DNA from 4 places in the Nocardia sp. NPDC050799 genome. Region 4 is predicted to be linked to each of the others. Evidence: riboswitches for the same ligand, from Rfam matches in the RefSeq annotation. Region 4 holds a riboswitch; each other region holds the start of a gene.
The links. Region 4 has a riboswitch for cobalamin ahead of AB0H42_RS13290 (ABC transporter substrate-binding protein). Riboswitches for the same ligand answer to the same signal wherever they lie in the genome.
Positions count from the first base shown of each region.

Region 1: it holds a riboswitch for cobalamin, as region 4 does, so the genes downstream of both, metE (5-methyltetrahydropteroyltriglutamate--homocysteine S-methyltransferase) here and AB0H42_RS13290 (ABC transporter substrate-binding protein) in region 4, are expected to answer to the same signal.
Region 2: it holds a riboswitch for cobalamin, as region 4 does, so the genes downstream of both, AB0H42_RS18365 (ABC transporter substrate-binding protein) here and AB0H42_RS13290 (ABC transporter substrate-binding protein) in region 4, are expected to answer to the same signal.
Region 3: it holds a riboswitch for cobalamin, as region 4 does, so the genes downstream of both, AB0H42_RS20805 (CbtB domain-containing protein) here and AB0H42_RS13290 (ABC transporter substrate-binding protein) in region 4, are expected to answer to the same signal.

Region 1 is NZ_JBFAHF010000005.1:110,304-117,724, forward strand. It holds gene rsmD (16S rRNA (guanine(966)-N(2))-methyltransferase RsmD) at 1-212, opposite strand, end outside; gene AB0H42_RS07525 (pyruvate carboxylase) at 209-3,607, opposite strand; cobalamin riboswitch at 3,903-4,108, shown strand; gene metE (5-methyltetrahydropteroyltriglutamate--homocysteine S-methyltransferase) at 4,256-6,523, shown strand; gene recG (ATP-dependent DNA helicase RecG) at 6,794-7,421, opposite strand, start outside.
Region 2 is NZ_JBFAHF010000016.1:76,699-84,119, forward strand. It holds gene AB0H42_RS18355 (ABC transporter permease) at 1-738, opposite strand, end outside; gene AB0H42_RS18360 (class I SAM-dependent methyltransferase) at 746-1,513, opposite strand; gene AB0H42_RS18365 (ABC transporter substrate-binding protein) at 1,510-3,036, opposite strand; cobalamin riboswitch at 3,140-3,284, opposite strand; gene AB0H42_RS18370 (glycosyltransferase family 9 protein) at 3,491-4,471, shown strand; gene AB0H42_RS18375 (metalloregulator ArsR/SmtB family transcription factor) at 4,482-4,805, opposite strand; gene AB0H42_RS18380 (M23 family metallopeptidase) at 4,989-5,702, shown strand; gene AB0H42_RS18385 (hypothetical protein) at 5,809-6,918, shown strand; gene AB0H42_RS18390 (hypothetical protein) at 6,869-7,192, opposite strand.
Region 3 is NZ_JBFAHF010000019.1:94,965-102,385, reverse strand. It holds gene AB0H42_RS20830 (histidine kinase) at 1-884, opposite strand, end outside; gene AB0H42_RS20825 (SRPBCC domain-containing protein) at 1,069-1,521, shown strand; gene AB0H42_RS20820 (OsmC family peroxiredoxin) at 1,577-2,020, shown strand; gene AB0H42_RS20815 (hypothetical protein) at 2,066-2,554, opposite strand; gene AB0H42_RS20810 (CbtA family protein) at 2,590-3,387, opposite strand; gene AB0H42_RS20805 (CbtB domain-containing protein) at 3,378-3,572, opposite strand; cobalamin riboswitch at 3,606-3,757, opposite strand; gene mhuD (mycobilin-forming heme oxygenase MhuD) at 3,818-4,132, opposite strand; gene AB0H42_RS20795 (alpha/beta hydrolase) at 4,251-5,021, shown strand; gene AB0H42_RS20790 (A/G-specific adenine glycosylase) at 5,045-5,926, opposite strand; gene AB0H42_RS20785 (carbonic anhydrase) at 6,088-6,711, shown strand; gene AB0H42_RS20780 (hypothetical protein) at 6,789-7,421, shown strand, end outside.
Region 4 is NZ_JBFAHF010000010.1:174,991-182,411, reverse strand. It holds gene AB0H42_RS13310 (hypothetical protein) at 1-507, opposite strand, end outside; gene AB0H42_RS13305 (hypothetical protein) at 703-852, opposite strand; gene AB0H42_RS13300 (ABC transporter ATP-binding protein) at 1,115-1,891, opposite strand; gene AB0H42_RS13295 (iron chelate uptake ABC transporter family permease subunit) at 1,938-2,894, opposite strand; gene AB0H42_RS13290 (ABC transporter substrate-binding protein) at 2,987-3,970, opposite strand; cobalamin riboswitch at 4,057-4,190, opposite strand; gene AB0H42_RS13285 (SDR family NAD(P)-dependent oxidoreductase) at 4,327-5,064, shown strand; gene AB0H42_RS13280 (aminoglycoside adenylyltransferase family protein) at 5,082-5,873, opposite strand; gene AB0H42_RS13275 (hypothetical protein) at 6,075-6,272, shown strand; gene AB0H42_RS13270 (hypothetical protein) at 6,406-7,421, opposite strand, start outside.

The sequences.
Region 1 (7,421 bases), on a different contig from region 4:
AGCAGCGCGGCGGCGGCGCCGCGCGACAGCGCCTCCAGCCCGAGCGCGCCCGAGCCGGCGTAGAGGTCCAGTACCCGGGCGCCCGCGAGGTCCATCCACGCCTCGATCGAGGAGAACACGGCCTCGCGTACCCGGTCCGAGGTGGGCCGGGTCCCGGCCGGCGGCACCTTCAGGCGTCGCCCACCCGCGATCCCGGCGACGATCCGGGTCATTCGGATTCGCGCTCGCCCAGCTCGACCAGCAGATCACCGCCTTCGACCTGCTGCACCTGTGCGATCGCCACCCGGCCCACCACACCGCCGCGCGGTGCGGTGATGGCGGCCTCCATCTTCATGGCCTCGATGGTGCCGACGGTGTCGCCCGAGGCGACCGTTTCGCCTTCGGCCACGGTCAGCGTCACGACACCGGCGAAGGGCGCCGCGATGTGATGCGGATTGTTCTTGTCGGCCTTCTCCGCGGCCGGGATCTCACTGGCAATGGAACGATCCCGCACGGATACCGGACGCAATTGCCCGTTGAGGATGCACATGACCGTGCGCATCCCGCGTTCGTCGGGTTCGGAGATCGCCTCCAGCCCGATGAGCAGGATGACGCCCTTCTCGAGCTGCACCCGGTGTTCCTCGCCGTGCCGCAGGCCGTAGAAGAACTGATTGGCCGACAGTCCGGTGGTATCGCCGTATTTCTCCCGGTGCGCCAGGAATTCCGCGGTCGGGCCGGGGAACAGCAGCCGGTTCAGGGTCGCGCGGCGCTCATCGGAGGTACCGGACAGACCCGCTTCGTCCGCCTCGGACAGCTCGGATTCGGGTTTGGCCGCGCCACGGCCGGCGAGCGCCTTCTCCCGGAACGGCTCGGGCCAGCCGCCGGCCGGTGTGCCGAGTTCGCCACGCAGGAAACCGATCACCGAATCGGGGATGTCGTAACGTCCCGGATCGGCGGCGAAATGCTCGATATCGATACCGGAGCCGACCAGCGACAGCGCCAGGTCACCGACCACCTTGGAGGACGGTGTGACCTTGATCAGCCGGCCCAGCAACCGGTCCGCGGCCGCGTACTTCGCCTCGACCTCCTCGAACCGATCGCCCAGCCCCAGGGCGATGGCCTGCTGGCGCAGATTCGACAACTGCCCGCCGGGGATTTCGTGGGTGTAGACGCGCCCGGTGGGCGCCGGCAGGCCGGATTCGAACGGCGCGTACACCTTGCGCAGCGCCTCCCAGTACGGCTCCAGATCGCAGACATTGCGCAGGTTCAGCCCGGTGTCGTATTCGCTGTGCGCGGCGGCGGCCACGATCGCCGAGAGCGCGGGCTGGCTGGTGGTGCCGGCCATAGCGGCCGAGGCACCGTCGACGGCGTCGGCACCGGCCTGCCAGGCGGCGAGATAGGTGGCCAGCTGCCCACCCGGGGTGTCGTGGGTGTGCACATGGACCGGCAGATCGAAATTGCTGCGCAGCGCGGTCACCAGTTTCGCCGCGGCGGGCGCGCGCAACAGTCCGGCCATATCCTTGATCGCCAGCACGTGTGCGCCCGCGTCCACGATCTGCTCGGCCAGTTTGAGGTAGTAATCGAGGGTGTAGAGCTTCTCGTCCGGGTCGGTGAGATCACCGGTGTAGGACAGCGCGACCTCCGCGATCGCGGTACCGGTTTCCCGCACCGCGTCGATGGCCGGGCGCATCTGGTCCACATTGTTCAGGGCGTCGAAGATCCGGAAGATATCGATACCGGTCTCGGTGGCCTCGGCCACGAATGCCCGGGTCACCCGCTCCGGATACGGGGTGTAGCCGACGGTGTTGCGGCCGCGCAGCAGCATCTGCAGGCAGATGTTGGGAATCGCCTCGCGCAGCGCGGCCAGCCGCTCCCACGGGTCCTCGTAGAGGAACCGCAGCGCCACATCGTAGGTCGCCCCGCCCCATGCCTCGATGGACAGCAGTTCCGGGGTCAGTCGCGCCACATGCCCGGCCACATCGAGCAGGCCGTTGGTGCGTACCCTGGTCGCCAGCAGCGACTGGTGCGCGTCGCGGAAGGTGGTGTCGGTGACCCCGACGGCCTTCTGTTCGCGCAGCGCGCGGGCGAATCCTTCCGGGCCCAGCGTCAGCAGTCTCTGCCGCGAACCGGCCGGCGGCGGCACCGACAGGTCGATCGCAGGCAGTTTGTCGTGCGGGTACACCGCGGTCGGCCGGGCGCCGTGCGGTTTGTTCACCGTGACATCGGCCAGGTAGTTCAGGATCTTGGTGCCGCGGTCGGCGGGTTCGCGGGTGGCCAGCAGTTCCGGGCGCTCGTCGATGAACGAGGTGGTGATACGGCCCGCGGTGAAATCGTCGTCGCCGAGTACCGCGAGCAGGAACGGGATATTGGTCGTGACACCGCGGATCCGGAATTCCATCAGCGCCCGCCGGGCCCGCGCCACCGCCACCGGGAAGTCCCGGCCGCGGCAGGTGAGCTTGACCAGCATGGAATCGAAGTAGGCGCCGATCTCCGCGCCCAGGTTCGCGCCGCCGTCGAGGCGGATACCGGCGCCGCCGGGGGTGCGATAGGCGGTGATTCGACCGGTATCGGGACGGAATCCGTTGGCCGGGTCCTCGGTGGTGATCCGGCACTGCAGCGCCGCACCGCGGATGGTCACCGTGTCCTGGCTCAGTCCCAGGTCGGTGAGGCTCTCCCCGGCCGCGATCCGCAACTGCGACTGCACCAGATCCACATCGGTGATCTCCTCGGTCACCGTATGTTCCACCTGGATCCGCGGATTCATCTCGATGAACACATGTTCGCCGCGTTCGTCGAGCAGGAACTCCACCGTGCCCGCACAGCTGTACCCGATCTGCCGGGCGAAGGCCACCGCGTCCGCGCAGATCCGGTCCCGCAATGCCGGATCCAGATTCGGGGCGGGGGCCAGCTCGATCACCTTCTGGTGCCGCCGCTGCAGCGAACAGTCCCGCTCGAACAGGTGCATCACATTGCCCTGGCTGTCGGCCAGGATCTGTACCTCGATATGCCGTGGGTTCACCACGGCCTGTTCCAGGAACACCGTCGGATCGCCGAACGCCGATTCCGCCTCGCGCGAGGCGGCCTCGATCGCTTCCCGCAGCCCGGACCGCTCGGCCACCCGGCGCATACCGCGCCCGCCACCACCGGCGACAGCCTTGACGAATACCGGGAATTCCATGGATTCCGCGGCCGCCAGCAACTCCGCCACATCGGCCGAGGGCGCGCTCGAATCCAGGACCGGCAGCCCGGCCTCCCGCGCCGCGGCGATCGCGCGGGCCTTGTTGCCCGCCAATTCGAGAACCTCGGCCGACGGTCCGATGAAGGTGATGCCCTCCCGGGCGCACGCGGCGGCCAGATCGGGATTCTCCGACAGGAACCCGTAGCCGGGGTAGATCGCGTCGGCGCCCGCGGTCTTCGCTGCCTCGATGATGGCGTCGACCGAGAGGTAGGCGCGGACCGGATGACCTTCCTCGCCGATCTCGTATGCCTCGTCCGCCTTCAGGCGGTGGACCGAATTGCGGTCCTCGTGCGGGAAGACGGCAACCGTTCCGACACCGAGCTCGTACGCCGCGCGGAAGGCTCGGATGGCGATTTCGCCGCGGTTGGCAACCAAGACTTTCGAGAACATTGAACCAACGTACCCGGCGCCACACCCAGGGGCGACAGCGAAGTCCACTTCGCAAAATCTTCACAAGTACGTATGGCAACGCTGCGAAGTCCTGTTCACCGCACCGTCATATCTCACCGCCCACGATCCCGGCCTGTGCGTATCATCCGCTGCGGCCATTTCCCGGCTATCCGAGCAGTCCGGGCCTCTTGCGAAGATGTGCGAAGCCGGACGCTGTTCGAGCCGCCGCGGGCGGGCTCGGTGCGTCCGCGTTATGGTGGACCCGCAGCTGGTCCGCCGGCCGGACGACGAGGAGCCCCGAACGTCCGCCCCCGGCGCCGAAGCCCGCACCACGCGGGTGAGAGGGAATCCGGTGGAAATCCGGAACTGTCCCGCAGCGGTGAGCAGGAACGACCGCCGTCATCAGCACTGGGCAGCACGCCTGGGAAGCGACGGCCAGTAGGTCGGCCGACAGGCCGGTGCCCGCGAGTCCGAAGACCTGCCGGTTGTACCGGATACGCCGTATCCGGTGGCCGTCGCCTCGTGGAGCGGGCGCCGCCACCAGTGCTGACATCCGACCCGACCGCACGGACGGGTCGTTCGGGGTCTCATCGGTGTTGTGCGCCCGGGAAGGGCGACGTCCGTCGAACTTCAGCACTGGAGCACACCGTGACTGTTATTTCGCACCACCCGTTCACCGCAACGGTTCTCGGACTCCCCCGGGTGGGGCCCCGCCGGGAACTGAAACGCGCGACCGAGTCCTACTGGGCGGGCCGGATCGACGCGGCGCAGCTGCACGAGACCGGCCGCGCGCTGCGCCGGGACCAGTACGCAGAACTGGCCGCCGCCGGCCTGGATTCGATCCCCGTCGGCACCTTCTCCTACTACGACCAGATGCTCGACACCGCCGTCCTCCTCGGTGCCCTGCCCGCCCGGGTGGCCGGGATCACGGATCGGCTGGACCGCTACTTCGCCGCCGCACGCGGAACCGAGGCGGTGGAACCGCTGGAGATGACCAAGTGGTTCGACACCAACTACCACTACCTGGTGCCCGAACTCGGTCCGGACACCACCTTCGGTCTCCATCCGGAAGACCTGCTGGCGCAGGTGGCCGAAGCGATCGAGCTCGGAGTGCCGGCCCGGCCCGTGGTCATCGGACCGGTCACCTTCCTGAAACTGGCCAAGACCACCGGCGGCGCGGCGCTGGACCGGATCGACGAACTAGTCCCGCTGTACCGGGAGTTGCTGCGGCTGCTCGCCGACGCGGGCGCGGGCTGGGTACAACTCGACGAGCCCGCGCTGGTCACCGATCTCACCCCGGCGGAACTGGCGACGGTCCGCCGGGTCTATACCGAACTCACCACGGCGGCGCAGCGGCCGGCGGTGCTGGTGGCCACCTATTTCGGGCATCCGGGCGCCGCACTGGAAGCACTGGCCGCCACCGATGTCGAAGGTATTGCCCTCGATCTGGTCGCGGGTACCGATGTCGCCGCGGTGGCGGCAGTCCCCGCGCTGTCGCGCAAACTGCTGGTCGCGGGTGTGGTCGACGGCCGCAATGTCTGGCGCACCGACCTCGACGACGCGCTGTCGACGCTGGCCACCCTGCTGGGCAGCGTGCGGGCCCTGGCCGTCTCCATCTCGTGCTCGCTGCTGCACATCCCGTACTCGCTGGCGGTGGAGACGCGGCTCGACGACGCGCTGCGCTCCTGGCTCGCCTTCGGCACCGAGAAAACCGCCGAGGTGCGCGTGCTGGCGACGGGATTGCACTCCGGCACCGAGGCGGTCACCGCGGAATTGGAAACCGCCCGTGCCGCCGCGGCGAGCCGCCGCGCCGATCCACGGATCGGCAACACCCAGGTGCGGGCGCGACTGGCCGCCCTGGGCCCGGACGCCGCGCGGCGGGCTCCGGCCGAACAGCGCCGGACCCTCCAGCGGGAGCGCCTGCACCTGCCGTCGCTGCCGACCACCACCATCGGCTCCTACCCGCAGACCTCGGCCATCCGGCTGGCCCGGGCGGCGCTGCGGTCCGGAGAGATCGACCGGGCCGAGTACGTGCGGCGGATGCGGGCGGAGATCGGCGAGGTCATCGCGCTGCAGGAGAAACTCGGGCTCGATGTCCTCGTGCACGGCGAACCGGAACGCAACGATATGGTGCAGTACTTCGCCGAACAGCTGGACGGATTCGCGGCGACCGATCTGGGCTGGGTGCAGTCCTACGGCACCCGATGCGTGCGCCCGCCCATCCTGTTCGGTGACGTCTTCCGCCCGGCCGCGATGACGGTGGACTGGATCACCTACGCGCAGTCGCTCACCGACAAACCGGTCAAGGGCATGCTTACCGGCCCGGTCACCATCCTGGCCTGGTCCTTCGTCCGTGACGACCAGCCGCTGCCGGATTCGGCCCGGCAGGTGGCCCTGGCGATCCGGGACGAGATGGTGGATCTGCAGAACGCCGGTATCCGGATCGTCCAGGTCGACGAGCCCGCGCTGCGGGAACTGCTCCCGCTGCGCGAAGCCGATCAACAGGCGTACCTGGACTGGTCGGTGCACGCGTTCCGGCTGGCGACCTCCGGGGTGGCCGACTCCGTCCAGATCCACACCCATCTGTGCTATTCGGAGTTCGGCGAGGTGATCGACGCCATTGCCGGGCTGGACGCCGATGTCACGTCCATCGAGGCCGCCCGCTCGCGAATGGAGGTACTGGACGATCTGACCGCCTCGGGCTTCACCGCCGGGGTGGGACCGGGCGTCTACGATATCCACTCGCCCCGGGTGCCCGGCGTCGAGGAGATCACCGCGTCCCTGCGCGCCGCCCTGGCAGCGGTTCCGGCCGAACGTCTCTGGGTCAATCCCGATTGTGGCCTGAAGACCCGCGGCCCGGCCGAGGTGGAGGCATCTCTGCGCAATATGGTGGCCGCCGCCCGCGACGTCCGCTGAATTCCCGGCCCGGGCCGCCTCGCGCGCGGCCCGGGCCGTTCAGCCCTCCAGCTCCCCTGTCCCGGGTTCCCGGCGCTTCGTCCGCCGGACCACACAGTGCGGGCAGGCCTGCGCCACCCGCAGCACCGGCCTGATCCGGGACGGCGCGGACGGACCCCGCCGTACCGCCCGGCACCCCTGTCTTTCCTCCATGACGCCAACCTCTCCCCTCGGCGATTCCGTTGCCAGGTTTGACGCCGAGGGTCCCGGCACGGTTCCCGTGCATCCCGATCACGATTTGGCCAGGTACTCCAGGCGTTCGGAATCGACGGCGGCGTGCATCATCGCCGCCAGCCCGGGATGCCGGGTCAGCCCGGGATCCTGCTCCACCACAGCGCGGGCCAATTCCTGGGCGGCGGTGATGACCTCGAGATCGTCGAGCAGCGATAGCAGGCGCAACGACCGGGTGGTTCCCGACTGCGCCGCACCGAGCACATCGCCCTCGCGCCGCTGCCGCAGATCGAGGACCGAGAGTTCGAATCCGTCGGTGGTGGCAGCGACGGCCTCCAGCCTGGCCATCGCCGGACCTCCGGGCGCGGCATCGGTGATCAGCAGGCACAACCCGGGATGCGCTCCGCGCCCGATCCGGCCGCGGAGCTGATGCAGCTGGCTCACGCCGAACCGGTCGGCGTCCACGATCACCATCACGGTCGCGTTCGGCACGTCCACGCCCACCTCGACCACCGTCGTACAGACCAGCACGTCGATATCGCCGGCATTGAAGTCGCGCATCACCTGGTCTTTCTCATCCGTCGGCAGCCGTCCGTGCAGCAGCCCGATCCGCAGTCGCGCGAGCGGTCCGGTGCGCAGGCGGTCGAAGACGTCCACCACGGCCTGGGTGGACGGGGCCTCCTTCTCC
Region 2 (7,421 bases), on a different contig from region 4:
CGCCGGGGCGAGGGCGTTGGGTGCGATATGCCGGGCGAGCAGCGAGACCCGTCCCACGCCCAGGCGGCGGGCCGCGGCGATATACGGCCGGTCCAGTACATCGATGACGCCGGCCCGCACCAACCGCACCAGCGGGGCCGCCACCCGGGCCACGGTGACGACCAGCGGCAGCACCAGATATTCGGGCCGGGCCGGCAGCGCGGCCGGATCGACGCCGAGGAAGGTTGCGGGCAGCAGATCGAGGCGGATCGACAGGAAGGTCACCAACAGGACCGCGAGGACGAAATCGGGGATCGAATCGAATCCGATACTGATCGCGGTGATCACGCGGTCGCGCGCCGAACCGGGGCGCGTTCCCGCCGCGAAACCGGCGGTCACCGCGAGAGGCACCAGCAGGACCAACGCCGACCCGGCGAGCAACGCGGTGACCAGGAACGGGCCCGCGATCATGGTGCCGACCGGTGCGCCACTGGCATAGGAGGTGCCGAAATCCCCGCGCACCGCCGCGCCGAGCCAGTCGAGGAACCGGGTGACCGGTGCCGCGTCGAGCCCGAGCAGCTGCCGGGCGGTCTGCTGCTGCGCCTCGCTCAGGATGGTGTTGCTCTGGATATCGGCGGCATCGCCCGGCAGCAGCAGCGACAGTACGAACACCAGAACCAGCAGGACCAGCAACTGCCCGGCGCCCAACCCGGCCCGGCGCAGCAGCAGTCGCGGCAACGCCCGTGAATTCCCGGCCATCGGGCCGCTACCGGATCCCGACCACGACGCGGTCGTCGCCGTACTGCCAGACCGTCCCGGCCTCGGCGAAACCGGCGGCGCGTAGGAAAGCGGTGTAGTCGCCGGCGGTGGGCCGATCGGTGACCGTGTGCTCGAATCCGCCGTCGCGCAGGCGCGCCGGCTCGGCGAGTTCGTCGGCCGCTCCCACGGCCGCCCACCACGCCGCCCAGTCCTCCCCCGCGGCCGAGCCCACCCGCTCGGCCCGCCGGGCGGTCAGCGCCCGGCCCAGATCGTCCAGTCGCGGACCGTCCGGCCCCTCGTACAGATGGTCACCGTCGACGAAGACCCCGCCCGCCGGCAGCGCCCGGGCACAGGTCTCGATCAGCGCGCGCAGCGGTGCCCGGTTCATCCAGTGCAGTGCCGTGGTGCTCACGAACGCGTCGGGGGCGCGCTCGAGGTCCAGCGCGGCGAACCAGCCGGGCGCGCGCAGATCGGCGGATACGGTCCGGAACCGCGGTGAACCGTAGACGGTGTCGGCCAGCGCCAGCAGCAGCGGGTCGGCGTCGACACCGACGACGGTGGCGCCGGGAATGCGGGCGAGCAACCGGCCCGCCAGGGTCCCCGGGCCGACGCCCAGATCGACGATCAGGGGATCCGGCCGGATGAGCAGTTCGGTCAGCACATCACCGATCACCTCGAACCGGGCCTCCCGGTCGGGCAGGTAGTACTCCTGCTGGCGATCCCAGCGTTCGACCCAGTACCGTGCCCGGTCCGGATCGAGCCGCGCGGCGGTCATCGGGCCGAAACCGCGTCGAAGCGCGCCCAGTCGTGCGAATTGGGTACGGCGGCCGGAAGCTGCCGGAACCGGTCACCGGCGGCGCTGTTCCAGTGCGTGGTGCCGAAGAACACGAAGCCTCCTCGATCGTGCAGTATTTCGTGCATGTCGCGGTAGAGCGCCGCCCGGCGGTCCGGATCAGGGGTGGCCTGCGCGGTCGTGTACAGCGCGTCGAACTGCGGATCGGACCATTTGGTGCGGTTCTGCGGGGATGTGCTGAGCAGCCGCGAGGCGAAATGGTTGGGGATCGGCAGCGGCCCCGACTGCCCCATCGTGAGATGTCCCGTCCGCAGCGCATCGGTGTAATAGCTGTCCTTGGAACCCAGCACCACGTTCACCCGGACTCCGCATCCGGCGGCTTGCTCGGCGAACAGCCGGGCGGCTTCGACGAACCCGTAGGCGACCGGGGCGGTGAACAGATCGAAACTCAGCTCGCGTACCCCGGCCCGGCGCAGCAGCCGGCCGGCCTCGTCGGGGTCGTACTCGTGCTGCGGCAGATCGGCGTAGTACTGGTAGCCCTTACCGAAGACATCGTTGCCGACCTCCCCTTGACCTTCGAACGCCACCTTCACCAGTTCCGCCCGGTCGACCATCCGCATGACGGCGCGTCGCACATCCGGGTTGTCGAACGGCGGCCGGTCGGTCTTCATGGCGAAGAAATGGATTCCGCTCCCGGGGGTGGACACCAGTGTGACGCCGGGGTGCCCCGCCAGCGTCCGCGCTGCCGACGGCGTGAGGTTGTCGGCGTAGTCGATTTCGCCGCCGCGTACCGCGTTCACCCGGGCGTCCGCCTCCGCGCTCACGATCCGCAACTGCCCGACGGCGGGCGCGCCGTCCCAGTAGTGCTCGTTACGGTGCGCGGTGAACTGCCGGCCGGCCTCGAAGGAGTCGAAGACGAAGGGCCCGGTGCCCACCGGGCGGGTGAAATCGGCGGCGCCGTCCTGCACGATCTTGGTGCCGTACACCGACAGTGCGATGCGGAACTCGAACGAGGGCCGCTTCAGCACGATCTCGACGGTGCGGTCGTCGATCGCGCGACTGCCGGCCAGGTCCACCTGGTCCAGCGAGGACGCGGCGATGAACGGGCGCTGCGGCGCGGGCCCGAGCACCCGCGAGAAGGTGTACAGCACATCGCGTGCGGTGAACTTCTTCCCGTCGTGCCAGGCCGCGTCCCGCAGCGCGATCCGCCACCGGGTGCCGTCGGCATTCGGTTCGGCCGATTCCGCCAGCCGCGGGATCGGTGTCATCGAACCATCCACCTCGAACAGACCGTCGTAGACGGCCTTCATCCGGGCTTCGTCGATGAAGAGGGTGTGCACGCCGGGGTCGATCCCCTCCCCGGCGCCGGAGCCTTGGAAGGCGGCGGTGAACGTATCGGTACCGGCGGAGGAGCCGCGGCCGCAGCCGAGGGCCAGCGCTCCCGCGGCCAGCACACTGCCGACCAGAAACGCTCGGCGGCTCGACTCCGGTGGTGCACAACGCATATCCGACTCCCGTCGCGTCAGGCAGGGTCACGCGACGAAGACATGCGAAACGGACCGCGCTCGAGCGGCTCGTTCGGCGCATCGACCATACCCACGTGATCATGACCGTTTCTGGTTCATCCGCAGGTATCTGGCTGCGGCCCGCATGCGAGCCACACAGTTGCGGGACAGCGCCGGATTCGCACCGGACTTCCCTACGAACATCGGTCACATTACCCAAGCGCCCCGCGGGTGACCATCGTCTCGCCTACGCGATACCCGTCCCGTCAGGTGGCGGACGGTACTGCCACGCCGGGCGAACGCACAGCGTGTGATCCAGGCCGCCACCGGCCAACGTTTGCCGCCGGCTACCAGGTGGTAGTCATCCAAGGAAATGCTCTCGCCGTGGTCCGTTCTCGCCAGGACGGTTCGAGAGGGGGCGGCACAACGGGCAACAGGTGGCTAGGAGAGTCGGGTGTCGGTAGTTCTCGTGCTTCAGGCACGCGGTCTCGGTGATCTACTCACCGCTGTGCCGGCATTACGTGCACTGCGCCGGGCCCGCCGCAGCGATCATCTCGTGCTGGCCGCGCCGCACCGCCTGCGTCCCATCGTGGATGTGATCGCCTGCGTGGACGAGTTCGTGCCCATCGCCGATCCGCAGGGCCTGCGCTGGGATGGGCCGCCGCCGAAACTGGCGGTGAACCTGCACGGCGCCGGCACCGCCCCGATCGTGCAGCTCGGCAAGACCGGGGCCGAACGTATCCTCACGTATCGGAATCCGGCGTTCCCGGAGATCCCGGCACCCGAGTGGCAACCCGACCACCATCCGATCGACCGCTGGTGTCATCTGCTCGAATTCGACGGGGTCGGTGCAGATCGGCGCAATCTGGGCCTGGTGCCGCCGGTGGCCACCACCAGTCATCGCGACAGCGTGGTCGTCCATATCGGCGCGAGCACGGCCGCCCGGCGCTGGCCCGCGGACCGATTCGCGGCGGTGATCCGGCATCTGCTGGTACTCGGCCACGAGGTCGTGCTGACCGGTGACGAGAGCGACCGGGAGAACGCGCTGGGGATCGCGGCCCGGGCCGGACTGTCCGGCCGGCGGGTGCTGGCCGGTACTCAGAACCTGATCGAATTGTCGGCGACGGTGGCCGAGGCCTCCGTGGTCCTGTGCGGTGACACCGGCGTCGCCCATCTCGCCACCGCCTTCGGCACCCGCACCGTGCAACTGTTCGGTCCCACGGCCCCGGATCAGGGCGGGCCGCCGCGGCACCTGCTGACCCGGCACGAGGTGCTGTGGGCCGGGCGCATCGGCGACCGTCATGCCTCCACCACCGATCCCGGCCTGCTACAGATCGGCTCGGCCGAGGTGATCGCTGCCCTCGACCGGCAGCTGAGCAAACGTCGCGGCGAAGCGGGTATGACCGGCAGTCCGGCGTACCGCCGGGTCGGCTGAGGGGCCGGCGCTACCGGTCGTCCCGGTTCGCGGCTTCGCTGAGCGCGGCGGCGTAGGCGGCCAGGGCGCTCTGCCAGAACTGTTCGAGGTAGTCGCGGGCATCGCTGAGACCGCGGGGGTCCAGGGAGTAGAGGCGGTGGTTGCCCATCGGCCGCATCATCACCAGCCGCGCGTCCCGCAGTACCCGCAGATGCTGCGATGCCGCCGAGCTGGTGATCCCGACCTGGGCGGCGAGCTCGCCCACCGAGCGCGGCCCGGCGGGCAACGCCTCGAATATCGCGCGCCTGGTGGGGTCTGCCAGGGCGACCAGCGGCGCGACTCTGTTAGCGACCACTGAAACAGTGTCGATCTTCTGGCACACTTCGGTCAAACTAGATCAATGTCTCACTTGCGCAGCTCGGCGGGCGGTATTTCCGGTTCCGTTATCGGACGGTAATACGCGACCTGGGAATATATGATCTCGTGACTGTTGCCACATAATTGCTGACTCGGCGTGTCGGTCCCCTAGCTTGTAACCATGCCCGTGACCCTTCCGTTACCTTTCCGTAAGCTCACGGTGTCGTCGATCGGACGTCGCCCCATCACGACACAGGTTGTCGCCACCTCGACAGCCCTCTGCGCCGGTTTCGCGCTCTTCGCCGCAGGAGCCGATTCCGATAACGAACAGATCACCCCGGTAGCCGCCATCTCGGAGGCGCCGGCCGACCCCGCCGACCGCGCGCCCGCCGAACGGCCGGCCACCTCGCACGACCCCGCCGCGTGGGCCCCGCATCAGGCCGCCGGTGACAATCAGCCCGCTCCGGTGTCCTTCCCGTTCTACGAGCCCCCGCGCCAAACCACGGTACAACCGGCCGACGGCGTCGTGTCCTCGGGCTTCGGGGCACGCTGGGGCACCAACCACAACGGCATCGACTTCGCCGCGAACATGGGTTCGCCCATCAGGTCGGTCACCGACGGTGTCGTGATCGAGGCCGGTCCGGCCACCGGCTTCGGCCTGTGGGTCCGCGTCCAGCAGGACGACGGCAGCGTCGGCGTCTACGGCCATATGCAGGACATTCTCGCCTCGGTCGGCCAGCAGGTGCAGGCCGGTGACGTGATCGCCACCGTCGGCAGCCGCGGCCAGTCCACCGGACCGCACCTGCACTACGAGGTCCACCAGCCCGGTATCGGCCCGGTCGACCCGCTGCCCTATCTCGCCGGTCGCGGTCTCGTCCTGAACAACCCCGGCTGACCCTTACCCCCGGCCGATCCGACGGCCCCCGGCATACCGGGGTACCGGCCGCACCCAGTCCCATAGTGGGACGCGGCGGCCGGATCCCCGTTCCTACCGTCGGATCATGTCCGCACTGCTCCCCAGCGTCCCGGTTCCCGGACGCCCCACAACTTCCGATCCATGTCGGGTGATCGGACGCCTGCACCGGCCTTTGCTGCTCAGTTCCGCGGCAATGGCCGGTCTGGTGTTTACCGGCCTGATCGCGATGGCCGTCGACGACCGCGTCCTACTCGGCGAATCGGTCTGGCTCAAACCGGTCAAATTCGGGCTGGCGTTTCTGCTGTACTCGCTGACCCTTGCCTGGCTGCTGTCACTACCCCACCGTGGCCGGCGGGTGACCTGGTGGCTGGGGGTCGTGTTCTCCGTCACCGCGTTCGTGGACGTGGGATTCATCGTGGTCCAGGCCGCGCGTGGCACCTTCAGCCATTTCAACACCGAAACAGACCCGGTCAACGAAATCGGGCAGATAATCTTCGCCTCGGGTGTCCCGGGTCTCTTTTTCGCGAATCTGCTGATCGCCGTGATCGTTTCGATACGTCCCGGCGCGGATCGGCCCACAGTGTGGGCGATTCGCGGCGGGCTGACGATGGGTGTGGTCTCGATGGCACTGGGATACCTCATGGGTTTCACCGGGACCCAGCTCACCCGGACCGCGGACGGCCGGCTGGTCGAATTGGCCGCCGGGCACACCGTGGTCGACGCCGGAACCCGGCAGGCCGTCGGCGCACCGGACGCGGTGACGGGTATGCCGATCACCCACTGGAGCACCCTCGGCGGTGACCTGCGCATTCCCCATTTCGTCGGATTGCACGGAATTCAGGTGGTACTGGCCGCGGTGGTGATCCTCGCCTGGTACGCGAGGCGCTACCCCCGGCTGCGCCCGGCGCGGACCCGCAGCAGGTTGATCGGGGTGGTGATCCTGGGCTGGGGCGGTCTGCAGGCGATCACATTCTGGCAGGCGATGCGCGGACAACCGCTGCTGCACCCGGACACCGCCACCCTGCTCGCGCTGCTCGGCCTCGGCGTCGTGGTCACGATCCTCGCCGCGGTCAGCGTCGGGTCCACCCCGGCGGTCGGCGGCGAGACGATCTCGCCGCCGCGCGCACAGCACGATTCGACGCAGGTCAGCGCAACCTTTCGGCGTCCCGGGCGAGTTCGACCAGAACCGCGCTGAGCCGCGCGAGCTCCTCCCGGCCGGCGCCCTCGTCGACCGCCGTCGCCACATCCTCGGCCGCGCAGCGCGCGGCGAACCACCGGTCGGCCAGGGCGGTGGCCTCGGCGGCACTGAGCACCACCGAATCGGCGGGGATCCCAGTGCCCTTCACATTGTTGCGATGCTCATAGGCGCGCTGGCGGCAGGACTGTCGGCAGTAGCGGCGCCGCCGCCCTGCTTCCGAATCCACTATTTCCCGACCACACCACAGGCACGACTCCAACCGGCGCGACATGACCCGACACCCTAATAGGAACTCTCGCAGCGGCACACACCGCACACCGCGCGGGGCCTTTTCGCCGAACCCCGTACAATTACAAGGCTTGGGAACGGAAAGACCCTGACGAACGTTGACATCAACAGGGCGCACGGCCTGGACCGGCACGAATCCCCGATTCGTGGCACAGCCAACGGCCCGCGCACGTGACCCGAACGGTCGGCGGGCGACAACGGCCGGCGAACGC
Region 3 (7,421 bases), on a different contig from region 4:
GCGTGGGTGCGCTCCCGCATGATAATGATCCCCATCCCGCGAGTGGGGCCGGCGTATTCGGGTTTACCGGTGGGACGGGTGTTGTCGACGGTGAGGTCCACGGAATCGGCGGTGTAGCGCACCGTCACAGTGGCCTCGGAGCCCGGGGCGTGGCGTACGACATTGGCCAAGGATTCCTGGACGATCTGGGTGGCCGCGTCGTCGATGGCCGCGGGCAGGGAATCGGGAGTCCCGAGGACCCGGGTGTGCACCGTCAACCCCGCCAGCCGGGGTTTGCGCAGGAGTTCGTCCAGGTCGGACATGGTGGGATCGGGCTCGCGAGGGGGTGGGGACGGCACTTGCGGGGCTGCCGGCGGGCGGCCCGTGCCTGCTCCGTTCCCTTGCGTCCGGTCGCTGCCGGGCCGGTCGCGGCGGCCGAAACCAGATCGGCGGGAACGCTTCGCACGCTCGCGCGCGCCGTTGTCCTCGGCGCCGGCCGGGTCGTGGTCGCGCGACGGCGGTGCCGGTGTGCCGGACGCGGGCTCCACCGCCTGGATCGCGTGGCGCAGTGCCTGCACATCCTCGAGCGCGTTGCGGCTGATGGTTTTGATCTCGGCGACCGTCCCCGCCGCTTTCGCGGACTTGTTCTCCACCTGCTGGAGGGCCATCCCGGCCTGCACATTGATGAGCGAGAGATTGTGCCCCACCACATCGTGTAATTCCCGGGCGATCAGCAAGCGCTCCGTGCCGACCTCGAGTTCTCGCTGCTGACGCGCTGCCGTGCGTTCGGCGGTGTCCAGGGCCTGCCGGGTCTGTGCGAGCAGGCGCCGGTGCCGCAGCACTTCGAACAGCGCCGCGGCCAGCGCAACCCAGCCCAGTAGCCCGACCATCTGCCAGCTCGTCATCGCGAACTCTCCACTGCACCACCCTATTCGCCTGTTGTGCTCGGTCGTCGGCGCACACCCGGATTTCCGGTGCCGCAATGGTATTCCGATGACGAATGCGCCGGTTCCGGGTGGGTCGGTCGGCAGCGGCGCGTGATCACCGCATCTGCGGCAGTACCCGCCCCAGCGCGGGTATGGTCCAGTGATGGTCGACCAGCAAGTGCGTGTACCGGACCTGTCCACACGGCCGTACGAACTCACCGTGGAGCGGGTGATGACCGCTTCACCCGAACTCCTCTACTTGGCGTGGACCCAGGGCTTCGATATCTGGCTCGCGGAACCGTCCGCGGTGCAGATGCGGCCCGAGGTGAACGAGCCGTTCTATTTCGAGACCCGGGAGGAGGGGAACTCCCGGCCGCATTACGGCCGCTTTCTCCGTCTGGAACCGGGCCGGCTCGTCGAATTGACCTGGGTGACCGGCGCCGGCGGTACCGAGGGCGCGGAAACGGTGGTGCGCGTCGAGTTCGTCAAACAACCCCGTGGCATTCGATTGAGGTTGCGGCACAGCGGTTTTGCCGACGAAGCGACCCGCGACCGGCATCGGGCGGCCTGGCCCGCCGTGCTGGCCCGCCTCGACGAACGAACTGCGACGAAGTAAGGGTACGAGTAGGTTCGAGTCCTGCTCGCAACGAATTGTCTTCGAAAGGATCGTGATGCCCACACGTACCGCGCGCACCGCATGGACCGGTGGTCTGCAGGACGGCTCCGGCCAGGTCGAGCTGGTCAGCTCGGGGGTCGGCAAGTACGAAGTGTCGTTCCCGAAGCGGTCGGCCGATGACGCCGACGGCACGACCAGCCCGGAGGAGCTGATCGCCGGGGCCCATTCGTCCTGCTACGCGATGGCGCTGTCGAACGAGATCGCCCAGGCCGGCGGTACCCCGCAGAGTCTCGACGTCTCGGCCGCGGTGACCCTGGGGCCCGACCCGGCAGGCGGTTTCCGGATCAGCCGGATCGCCCTGACGGTGCGCGGCCGGGTATCCGGGCTCGACGAGGCGGGATTCGCGGCGGCGGCCGCCGCGGCCAAGGCCGGATGCCCGGTCAGCAAGGCTCTGGGCGGAGTGGACGACATCACCCTGGACGCCGCCCTGGAATCCTGACGTCTGTCCCGGGCCCCGAGCCGGGGCCCGGGATCGCGAAGAGCCCTATCCGGCCCCACCGGCGCCGTGCCCGGGCCGGAACCACGCCCGGGCACTCGGTGTGTACATGGCGGGGATCGCGACGAATACCGCGCAGATATGTCCGGCGCGAGTGATCGCCAGAAAGACGGTCGCGGCGCTCATATCGGTGAACACGCCGGTGCCCGCGGCCGCGAGCATCCGAACGGGCTCCACCACCAGTGACGCGGTGCCGAGCACGCCGATGCCCACGGTGAGCAGATTCCTGGCCCAGCGTTCGCCCCGCAGCATTCGCCACGCGATACCGAGAACCACCAGATAGATCCCGGTGCGCAGCAGCCAACCGGCGGTGAGCGCGCCGATATCCGCAACGTCGCCCGGTATGCGCGCGCCGCGGACCGCGGTTTCCGCGATGCCGCAGCCCACGGCCGCCACGAGCGCGACGAAGGCGGTCGTGACGGCCGCGGGCCGCCGAGCGAGTGGGTTGTCCGGGTGGGCGAGCGCGGTGTCGTTCATACACCGAACCTGCCCGGTGCCGGCCGTTCCCCGGATCAGCCCGCGGTAGCAGCGGCCTCCGGTACCCGGGTACTGCCGCGGGTGCTCCATTCGATGAGCGCGGCGAAGGCCAGGCCGATACCCACCCACAGCGTGGTCGATACCGCCAGCGACGCGGCGCGGAACTCCCACAGCAGGGAGGCGGGGAAGTCGGTTCCCACTTCGTCGACCTCGGGCAGCACCGCGTAGCCGAGAGTGACGACGAGTACGAAACCTGCCACCGCCGCGACGAGCCGGAGGGATTCGGGCCGCGCCCGCAGTGCTTTCCAGATGGACACACCGGCCGCGACGGCCACCAGGCCCAGCAGCACCGCGGCCACCCAGAGCAACGTGCGCTCGTTGATCGTTTCCGGGTCACCGACCGCCGGTGGGTTGGCCGGATATTCGAAGAACGGTACGGCCACCACCGCGACCCAGCCGGCCAGGCCGAGCCCGAGAACCAGCCGATGGCCCGGCAGCGCGGTGAACCGCCGGGCGTAATGCGCCGCGGTCGCGACGATCGCCCCGAACGCCATCCCGGCCAGCGCAGCGGCCAGGAACTGCCCGAACTTCTGCCAAGGCCTGCTCACCACGGCTTCGTCCCCGTGCGCGTGCGCTGTCTCCCCGTGCGTATGCCCGGTGCCGGAAGCATGGGCATGCTCCGGCGCGGGCGCCGCGGCCTCCTCGATGGCGATGGCAGCCTCGACCCGGGGTTCGCCGACGAAATTACCGACGACACCCGCGAGGAGACCGGCGATCAGACCGGCGAGCAGACCACGGAGCAGCAGGGCACCGAAAGATCCACTCAATGGCACGGGACACCCAGCAGGTGGCGCCCGTCGTGCATCAACTCGTGCAGGAACATTCCGCCGCGTGAGATGGCGCCCTGGTCGAATCCGACCAGATAGAGCGTCAACAGGGCCAGCGCAACGACGCCTACGGTGACGAGCACTGTCGCCGCCGTATCGGCAGCCCTGCTCGGGACATGGGTTATGGCCATGGTGGTCCTCCTCATCCGGATGCTCGCGTCCGGTTCGCGAGTTGCGCGCAGGTGCGGGTGTCTGACTCTGCCCACCCGTTCCGGCGTGGACATCACAGTGGCGCGACCGCTCCGGGTTTTCACCGGATTACCGCATCACCTCCGCTTTTCACCTCGAACTTTGACACCGGCTGTCGCCGGTCGTCAATATGCCCGCGAGAAAGCACTGGCCACGCCGCCGGCGTGGCCAGTGTGCGCGGACCGGATCAGGAGGCGGGCTTACCCGCTACGTCGAGTACGACCTCGAACTCCAGCAGCGAGGCACCGGTGGCGACCGGCTTGTTCTGCTGTCCGGCGTGTGCCTCCTTGGCGGGGCCGTCGCGCCACGCCGCGAAGGACTCCTCGGAATCCCACTGGGTGACCACGAAGTACCGATTCTCGCCGGCCGTGGGCCGCAACAATTGAAAGCCGAGGAATCCAGGGGAGTTCTCGACCGCGTGCGCGCGGTGGGCGAACCGCTTCTCCAACTCGGGGCCCGCGCCCTCGGGGACCTCGATCGCATTGATCTTCACAACAGCCATACCCTGAGCTTAGGTATCGCGGCTCCGGGTGGGACAGTGCCGCACGCCACAGCAGGGCCACTGCGCGCCGCGGGAGCGCCGCCACGCCCTGTGGAGGGATGTGAATAAACTCGGGCCGGTGTTGCACGACGAAGGTGGGACCGGGGTTCCGATACTGCTGCTGCACGGATTGATGGGCAGCGCCCGCACCTGGCAGGGCCAGGTCCGGTGGTTGCGCGACCACGGGCGGGTGTACACCTTCGACGCCGCCGGGCACGGCCGCCCCGCCCCGCCCGAACCCACCACCGACGCCCTCGTCGCCGATCTGGCCGACGCCACCGCGCGAATCGACGAGCCGATGATCGTGATCGGGCATTCGATGGGGGGCCTGCACGGCTGGGTGTTCGCGGCCACCCATCCGAACCGGGTGCGTGGGCTGGTGGTGGAGGATATGGCAGCCGATTTCACCGGCCGTACCGCCACCTACTGGGCCGCGATGGTCGAGGCCTGGCCGCAGCCTTTCGCCGATGAGGCCGCCTTGGTGGCGTATTTCGGCCCGGTCGCCGGTCGCTACTTCCGCGATTCGTTCCAGCGGGGCCCGGACGGTTACCGGTTGCACGGCGAGGTGGCCACTTTCCGGGACATCTCGGAGGAATGGGGGGTCCGGTCGTTCTGGGGGGAGTGGGGCAGGCTCACCGTGCCCACGCTGCTTATCGAGGGTGAACACACCATCACCCCGCCGGGTCAGATGCGCCGGATGGCCGAACTGCATCCCGCCGCCGAGCATGTCCAGGTTCCCGACGCCGGTCACCTGGTGCACGACGATCAGCCCGAGCGCTACCGGGCCGAGGTCGAGCGTTTTCTCGCCCGCGTCCGGCGCGGAGTTCCGGAAACCGCCGCCGAGATCTGAGCAAGCCCGGTCGCGGGCGCGCTTCAGCCCTCGCCGGCCAGGGCGAACCGTCCGTCGTCGGTCTGTTCGATCAACCCGTCCACCAGCAGCGAATCCAGTGCGCGGGCGCGCTGGCCGGGGTCACGGGTCCAGGCGAGGTCCAGCCGGACGCGTTCCACCGGTGCGTGCGCGGCCCGCAACACGTCGAGCAGTCGCCCTCGCGCCTGCCGGTCGGTGCCCTCGTACTTCTGTGTCCGGCGCGTCGATTCGGCCACCGGCCGGCCCGCTGTGACCCACGCGCACCGCGGCAGCGGGCAGCGGGTGCAATCCGGGGTGCGCGCGGTACACACTGTCGCGCCGAGTTCCATCAGGGCCGCCGAGAACACGGCGGCCCGGTCGATCCGGCCGGGCAGCAGTGCCTCGGTCTCCCGTAGATCGCGCGCGGCCGGATTACCGGCCTCCCGTCCGTGCACGGCCCGTGCCACCACCCGGCGGACATTCGTGTCCACCACCGGAACTCGCTGCCCGTAGGCGAAACAGGCGACCGCCCGCGCCGTGTAGGCGCCGATCCCGGGCAGTCCGAGCAGCACCTCGACATCGTCGGGCACCTGGTCACCGTGCTCGGCGGCCAAGACCTGCGCGCATTCGTGCAGGCGCAGGGCACGGCGCGGGTAGCCGAGTTTGCCCCATGCCCGCAGCACCTCGCCCGCGCTCGCCGCCGCCATGGCCGAGGGCACCGGCCAGCGCCGCACCCATTCCCGCCAGATCGGCTCCACCCGCGACACCGGCGTCTGCTGCAGCATGATCTCGCTCATCAGGATCTGCCAGGCACTCACCCCGGGCCGCCGCCACGGCAGGTCCCGGGCCGTGCGGGCGTACCAGTCGATCAGGGTGTCGGAGTCGATCGCGCCGGGGTCGATCGACACGACACCGCGCCCGCCCGGACCCGGTTTCCCGATACCTGCGCTGCTCACCCGACCCGCTCCGTTCGCCTCACCGTGCAGTTTCCCCGGTTCGGCGTGGTTGGACGCCGCGCTGTAACGGGACGGAAGCAAGCGAGCACATCAAATCGTGCAGAATGGACACCATGCCTCAGTCCAACCCGGTAAGTGCCTGGAAGTCGCTGCGCGAAGGAAACGAGCGCTTCGTGAACGGCACGCTGCTGCATCCTAGCCAGGGAGCCGCCGATCGAGCCAAGCTCGTCGCCGGCCAGCATCCGACCGCCGTGCTGTTCGGCTGCGGAGATTCCCGAGTCGCCGCGGAACTGATCTTCGATCAGGGGCTCGGCGATATGTTCGTCGTGCGCACCGCGGGCCACGTCATCGACGCGGCGGTGCTCGGGTCGATCGAATACGGAGTCGGTGTGCTCGATGTACCGCTGATCGTGGTGCTCGGGCACGACAGCTGCGGTGCGGTCAAGGCGACCCTGGAGGCGCTGGACGGCGGCGAGGTGCCCGGCGGATTCATCCGCAGCATCGTCGAGAAGGTCACGCCGTCGATGCTGATCGGGCGCCGCGAGGGGCTCGAATCGGTGGACGAACTCGAAGCCCGCCACGTGGTGGAGACCAGCAGCCTGCTGATGGAGCGGTCGATGATCGTTTCCGAGCGGGTGGCGGCCGGTAAATGCGCGATCGCCTGCGTCACCTACAAACTGGTCGACGGCCGGGCGAAGCTACATCGCGTGGTCGGCAATATCGGGGAAACGGTCTGACCCGTGGCCGGCTGTCGGCGCCACCTTCGGGTGTGCCGTTGACGACCGCTGCCGCCCGCTGCGCTTACCGTTGACACGTGTTGGAACCGACAGGACCGTTACCGCCGGAGATCTACTGGCGGCGCCGTGTGTTCGCCGTCGGCGCGCTCGTGGTCGCGCTCGCGGTGGTGATCTGGCTGGCCGTCACCGTCTCCCGGGGCGGTGACGCGCCCGATGCCGCCGCGGCGGCATCGATCTCCGAGACCACCGAGCCCGGCCCCGGGCCGGCCGCGTCGTCCACCACCACGGCTACCGGCACGCGTACGTCCGGCACGGTATCCGGTACGCGCAGTACCGAACCCACCCCGGCGGCCTCGGGCCAATGTGCCGACCAGTCACTGGCCATCAAGGTATCGGTGGGGCAGCCCACCTACCAGGTGGGTGAGGAACCGGTATTCGGCATCGTGATCACCAATATCTCCGGTGCGCCGTGCACCCGGGACATGGGATCCGGGCTGCAGCGTGTCTCCGTGCACTCGCTCGACGGTGGGCGGCAACTATGGGCGAGCACGGATTGTTTTCCCGACGGCGATCCGGATGTGCGCACCCTCGACCGCGGTGAGCAGGCCGCGTTCACAGTGACCTGGACGGGCGCGACCTCGCAGCCGGAATGCGCGGGGGAGCGGGTGCAGGTACCCGCGGGCGCCTACAACGTGGTGGCGCAAATGGGT
Region 4 (7,421 bases):
GGTGAGGGCCACCCACGGTGGAATCGGCGGATGCGGATTCAGGGTGAGCGTGCCGGTCCAGGTGCCGATACCGAAGATCGCGCACAGTGTCGCCAGGCCGAGGAAACAGACGACCAGGGCGACCTCGTAACCGAGGGACCGGCGGATCTCCAGCGTGTCCTGCTTGTTGGCGAACCGCGCGCCTTCGATCCGGATCCGCGAACGGCCACGCGAGGTCGCCGAGAGCATCGGCAGGTAGGAGGTGACCCAGACGGCGGCCGCGATATGGAACGCCGGCTGTAACGGTTGCCCGGAATCCAGCGCGAGCGCGGCCTGCGCCAGCAGGAAAGTGGCGAGCACTGCTACCAGGAACACCGCCGGATAGGTCCAGCCGTTCAGATTGCCCCACAGTTCCCGCGGGGGCGGGAAATAGTCCCGGTCCGGAACCGGTCGCGGATCGGCCACCGCGTCCGGCCCCGCAACGGCCTTCGGCTTCTCGGGGGATACGGTGTGCGGCTGGCTTGTCATCGGTACTACCTGTACTTCAGATTCGATCGGGCGCCTGCGATGATATCGGCAATCGAAGGGCAACTCCGCCTCGTGCACCGTGTCGTCTGTGCGCCACCGTTCGAATCGGCGCCGGACCCGCCTTCGCCTCTCCGCCCCGGCCGGTGATCGCGGCGCGTTATGCCGCGACCCCCGACCGGGAGATGTTCGCGCGATTCAGGATTCGGCGGCGACGGGGGCGAGCGTCCGCGGCGGCCGGAACCGGTCGATCAGCGCCACGACGATCAGTGAGAGCACACCCCAGATGGCGAAGGTGGTGAGGTGGGTGCCCACGATATCGGCGTCGAAGTACAGGATCGAGCGCACCGATTCGACCGCCGCGGGCCTCGGGAGAACGTCGTGCAGAATCCGGTGGCGTAAATTCTGCCGTATGCGCACTGGACGGCCTCGGGCCACTTCCTCACCGACGCCTGTGCGGGCCTGCGCAGTACGGGTCACACCCGGTCGGCCACCCGGGTGTGACCCGTACTGCTCCGGCCGTCCCGGCCTGCCGTAGCGCAGACAGCGCACGGTAACTCCTGGGGTTCACCATCGCGCCGGGGCCTGTCCATTCCCCGTACCGCGTCCGTCAGCCGGAGCGAGTGGTTACGGCAGGGCGCCGATAGCGGACGACCGGCACGCCGTCGTCGACCGTGATCGTGGCGGCGACACCGTAGACGTTCCGCACGAGTTGTTCGGTGAGGGTTTCGGCGGGGGTGCCGTGCGCGGCGACCCGGCCCCGGTCCAGGACCAGCAGGTAGTCGCAGAACATCGCGGCGAGATTGAGGTCGTGCAGGGCGACGACGGTGGTGAGCGGCAACCGCGTGACCAGCTCGAGGATATCGAGCTGATGGGCGATATCGAGGTGGTTGGTCGGTTCGTCGAGCAGCAGCTCACCGGGCTCCTGGGCCAGCGCCCGGGCGATCTGGGCCCGCTGCCGTTCGCCACCCGAGAGGGTGCCCCAGAAGCGGTGTGCGTGGCCGGTGAGCCCGGTGTCGCGCAGGGCCCGGTCGATCGCCGGCTCCTCGTCACCGTCCCGGCCGAACACGTCGCGGTGCGGGATGCGCCCGAGCCGCACCACATCCCGCACGGTGATATCGACCTCGGTGTGCGCGTGCTGCCCGACCATGGCGATCCGGCGGGCCAGCGGACGCCGGCCGAAACGGTGCAGGGGCGTTCCGTCCAGGGTGACGCTGCCGCGATCCGGTCGTGAAACACCGGCCAGCAGACGCAGCAGCGACGATTTACCGGAACCGTTCGGTCCCAGCAGACCCACGGTCTGCCCGGGTTCCGGCCGGACGGTCACCGCGTCGACGACAAGGTTGCCGCCGCGGGTCCAGGACAGATCCTGTGCGTGCAGTGTCACCGTGCGCTCCGCGGGTTCGCGGGCCGGTTCGTGGCTGCCCGGCCGGTCACGGCGCGCTCCGGGTGCGGAACAGCAGCAGGGCGAAGGCGGGGACACCGATGAGTGCCGTGACGACGCCGACCGGTACCTCCTGCGGCGCGAACACAGTTCGGGCGAGCGCGTCGACCCAGACCAGCAGGATCGCGCCCAGTACCGCGGTCACCGGGATCAGCCGGCTGTGCCGGGGGCCGACGAGGAAACGCGCGGCGTGCGGTAGCACCAGGCCGATGAAGCCGATCGCTCCGGCCGCGCTGACCATTACCGCGGTCATCAGCGCGGTGATCACGAGCAGGATCAGCCGGGTCCGGCCGACCGCGACGCCCAGGGTCGCGGCGGTCGACGAGCCGAAGGTGAACGCGTCCAGCGCGGACGCGTACCACCGGCACAGCGCGAGCCCGGCGACGCATACGGCCGCGGTCGTGCCCACATCGGTCCAGGTGGCGCCCGCGAGTGAACCCAGCAGCCAGAACAGGATGCCGCGGGTCCGTTCGGCGTCGGCCGAGGACAGCACGACGAACGAGGTGAGCGCGGAGAACAGCTGGGTTCCGGCGACCCCGGCCAGGACCACCTTCGCGGTGCCGCCTCCGGCGCCCGCGGCCAGTATCAGCACCAGCCCGAACGATACGAGCGCACCGAGGAAAGCGCCGGTGGACAATGAGATCAGACCGCCGCCCACACCGAGGACCGCCACCAGTACCGCACCCGTCGACGCGCCGGAGGAGATCCCGAGCACGAACGGATCGGCGAGCGGATTGCGCAACAGCGACTGCATGACCACCCCGCACACCGCCAGACCGGCACCGCAGATCGCGGCCAGCAGGGTCCGTGGCAGCCGCAACTGCCAGACGATGCCTTCGCGGATCGGCGAGACGGCCGCGGTGCCGATGCCGAGTTTCTCGAACAGCACGGCGTAGACCTCCCCGACCGACAGCTCGGCCGGACCGATCGTGATGGTGAAGGCCATCGAGACGACCAGTACGGCCGCCCCGACCACCACCAGCGCCGCCGTCGCGGGCGCGCGGGCGAGCCGGGCGGCGGTGCTCGACGCTGCGGAGCTCACGAACCGTAACCCCACCGCTCCAGCGCGTCGGCGACCTTCTCGACCCCGTCGACCGTCCGGATCGAGGGGTTCATATCGGCGCCGTTGACCACGATGTAGCGCCGCTCGCGGACCGCGGTCAGTTTCGCGGTCACCGGATTCGATTCCAGGAAGGCGATCTTGCTGTCCAGCGCGTCCCCGGCGAGGCTGCGCCGGCTCAGGTCGGCCAGGACCAGGGCGGTGGGGTCGCGGTCGAGGAGGGCCTCCCAGCTGACCTGCGGCCATTCGTCGGTGGTGTCATCGAAAACGTTCTTCGCGCCCACCGCGTCGGTGATGATCCCGGACGAGCCGCAGCAGCCCGCGACGTACGGCGTGGAGGTGTCGGCGAACCAGTAGGCCAGCGAGACCCGCTCCGCGGCGATCCGCCCGGACGCGGCCGCGTAGCGGTCGCGCAGTTCGGTGACCAGCCGCTCCCCGCGGTCCGCGACATCGAAGACGGCGGCCAGGTCGCGGATCTCCCGGTACACCGAATCCATGGTCAGCGGTTCGGTGCGGGCACCGTCGGCATTGACGCTGATATCGGTTTTGCCGTCGCAGTCGGTCGGCGAGAGGTAGGTAGGGACACCCAGTTCGGTGAACTGCTGCCGCTCGGCCACCCCGCCGGGACCGAGGGTGCCGCCGAAGGAGGCGGCGACGAAGTCCGGTTCCTTGTCCAGGACGACCTCGAACGAGGGTCGGTTGTCGGCCAGCCGCGGCACCCGCGCGTTGTCGGCGGCCAGGTTCTCCCGCACCGGATCGGTCCAGGTGGCGGTGCCGGCCATGCGATCGGCCAGACCGAGCGACAGCAGGATCTCCGCCGACCCCTGATTGAGTGCGACCGCCCGCTGCGGCGGCGCCGCCACGGTGACCTCGACGCCGCAGTTCTCGATCGTCACCGGATAGCCGGCGGCGGACCCGGCGGCGGGACCACCCGGGCCGGGTGAACCGGCACATCCGGCCAGCAGGAGGGTGGATACCACGGCGGTGACCGCCGAAGAAAAGGACCGCGTCACGGCGTGGACTCCTTGCGTCTGGGCCTGTGCGCGAGGCCGGAACCGAGCTCGGCGGATGAGTGATCGGACTCCACCACGCGGGTGTCACCGTTGCGCGCCAGTCCCGGATTTCCACCGGGTTCCCTCATCACGCCGCGACCGCAGTGCGGCCGCCGACCATGCTATCCGACAGTGAACTGGACGTTCGACCCGCTCGAACCGGCGGACCGGCCGCGGGCGAATGCGACGGCGATTTCCTGCCAGCGCGCACCGTATGCCCTCCGCGATGCTCATAGGGCACGAACGGAAATTACGAAAGGAACGACATGTCGGAGAAGATCGTGGTGGTCACCGGGGCGACCCGCGGAATCGGACGCGCCACCGCGACGGCGTTCGCCCGCGCGGGTTACCGGGTGATCGTCACCGGACGCCGCGCGCCGGCGGTGGAGGCCGTGGTGGGCGAACTGCGGTCGGCGGGCCTGGCGGCCGAGGGGGAGGTGCTCGACGTGTGCTCGGTGGACAGCGCGCGGTGCCTGCACGATTCCCTCGCCGAACGGCACGATCACATCGATGTACTGGTGAACAATGCCGGCATCCTGCCCGAGGCCACCGCCACCGGCACGGTGAACTTCGCCCATCCCGGCGCGTTCACCGAGACATTGATGACCAACACCTTCGGCCCCGCCAATGTGATCGAAGCGCTGTTGCCGCTGGTGCGCCGCGCACCGGCCGGGCGGATCATCAATATCTCCACCGAGATGGGCTCGCTCACCGAGCAGCGGAACCCGGAGTCGGCGTACTACTCGATGGTGGTCCCGGGCTACCAGGCGTCGAAGGCGGCACTGAACAGCCTTACGGTCGGCCTGGCGAAATCGCTCGCCGATACCGCCGTCCGGGTGACCTCGGTATGCCCCGGTTTCGTCGCGACCGAATTGGCTCCCGCGGCGGCCGACGCGCCGACGACGCCGGAGCAGGCCGCCCAGGTCGTCCTCGCGGCGGCGGAATCGCCGGAAGTGTCCACCGACGGTTCCTTCGTCGGCGCGCAGGGGGCCATCGCCTGGTAGCGGTCCGGGTGGAGTGTTCAGTGCTGTTCTCGGCCGGCGACCGCGGCGGCCGTGATTCCCGCGGCGGCATATCGCACGAACGCCGCCACCTCGTCACGGTGCCCGGCCCAGTCGTCCACCGCCGCACCGAGATAGCCGTCCCGCGCGCGGCGCAGCAACGCGGCGTGTACGGCCGGCATCCGCGCCGCGAGACGCTGGGCCGCTTCGGTTTTGGAGACCACCGCCCCGGTCTCCGCGGTGATCCACATCCGGGCCAGCGTCAGGACGGCATTGCGCTCGTCACCGTCCACGCCGGCGATCAACGTGGGCAGGCTCGCCGTGATCGCGCGGACCAGATCCCCCGGCGGTACCGGATCCAGTAACCGAGCGGCGGGCGGTCCGGCCAGCGCCACGGACGAGTCGCGCACCATGCCGAGCAGGATCGCCAGATCGGGGTCTGGCGCGGGCGGTTCGACCGCACCGCGCTCGAACTCCGCTCGCAACCATTCGCCGTACACGAACTCGCCGCGCGGCGGGAAGCGCCACGGCACCACGGCGTCACGCGCCACCACGGTCAGTTCCACCGGTCTGGCCTCGCCGGTGCGGGGCCATCGTCCCGACTGCCGGAGCAGTCGCCCGGACAGACGCGAACGCAGTGCGTCATCGAGGGCCGTGGCGGTGACCGCCAGGAAATCGAGGTCACTGTCGTACTGCAGACCGCTGGTCACCGCCGACCCGTACAGGTACAGGCCGAGCAGGTCGGCACCCAGCAGATCGGTGACGATCCGTGTGATCGGCGCGGTGTCCGCGGCGAGACCGGCGGGTGGCATGGGCACGGACCCACGATAGAGACAAGGGGGTATCGACAGCGTCCGGGCATCGGCCGGAGAGCCGTGCGGACCCGAGGACCCGCCGCCGGTGCGTAGCGGAACCGATCGGTGGCTTGCTGCTGGTGCTGCGCACGGCCACCCTCGGCGCGATGCCGAGTGTGGCGAGCATGGCACAGATGTTCGTGCTCACCATGACCTTCGATGTCCCGGTCGAGATCGTATCGTGGTCGGTATCTGCTGGTCGTCGAAGTGGCGGTCCTCGGCTGGTCGAGCTGGTGGGATTACGGCGGCGGCGCACCGAAGCCCGAACTGTACGGGCTGTGGGAGATCACCGAATTCCGGATGGCCGGCCGGTCCCCCCGCTGCTCACCGACCCGGATCGCTGGCAGCGGCTGGTGATGGAGACCGAGGGCGCGGTGTCGTGGCAGCGAATGGACGGGGCGTTGGTGACGGTGCCCGCACAGGTCGACGCGACCGCGCACACCCTCACGGTCGCCGCTCCGGCCGATACCGACCCGGCGGGCATACCGACTCAGGATTGTGGCGGGATGACTCCGGGCTGGTCGGGGGCGCGCTGTCCGGGCACCGGTCCGGTGATACCGGGCTGTCCGGCCGGATCCGAGAGCGGTACCGCGGTCGGATTCGGTGCCGCGGGCGGCTCCGGCTCGGCCGGATTCGCGGGAGCGGGTGGTTGTTCGGCCGCGGGCGGTTGGACGGGTGGTGCCGGGGGTGGTGCCGGTGCGGTATCCCCGGGGGCGGGCGCCGCAGGGGGCGCCGAGCCGTCGGTCGGCTCCGAAACCTCGGGTGCCGGTGGCTGCGGGGATCCGCCGCCGTGTTCCGGGGACGGTGCGGGGGTACCCTCCGGTGCCGCGGGACTCTCCGGTGTGGGAGCCGCCGGAGCCGAATCGCTGTGCGGCACCGGCCTATCGGCGGCACCCCCGGACTCGGTGGCCTCGCCGCCGGGTGCGGGGGAATCTCCCGCCGCCGGCGCCGACTCCGCGCCGACCGCCGAATCGATCCGCGCACGAGGTGCCGGTGCCGGCCCGAGCGGGGGCAGCGGACCGGGGGCGGCCGGCGGCTCGGGCAGTGCGGGCACCGCGGTACCCGCCGCCAGATAGGCCGGTTTGTAGACCATGTTCATGGTGAGGATCGCTTCCTGGCGCAGCACCTCCTGCACCATCTGCGCGTCGATCACCTTGGCCGCCTCCAGCAGCCGGGCCAGCGCGCCGACCGGGCCGGAACCTCCGGGTGGTACCACCGCGATCTTCACCGCTTCCGCGGCCGCGGCCACCGCACCCAGGCGCAACCCCACCTGACCGAGCACGCCGGCCAGTTCCTCCACCGAATCGGCGAAACTGCGGGTGCTGGCGAAGGCGGCGTCGGCGGCCTCACCGTCCCATTCCATCGCGTTCATCACCCGGTCCGCGCCGGCGCGGGTCAGCGGCAGCGAGGTCTGCAAGGTGGTGGCGGCGTGCATCCAGGTGCCGGAGGTCCGCAGGATCTCACCGGCATCGATCTGCTGCGTGGCCCGATAGATGTCCTCGTGAC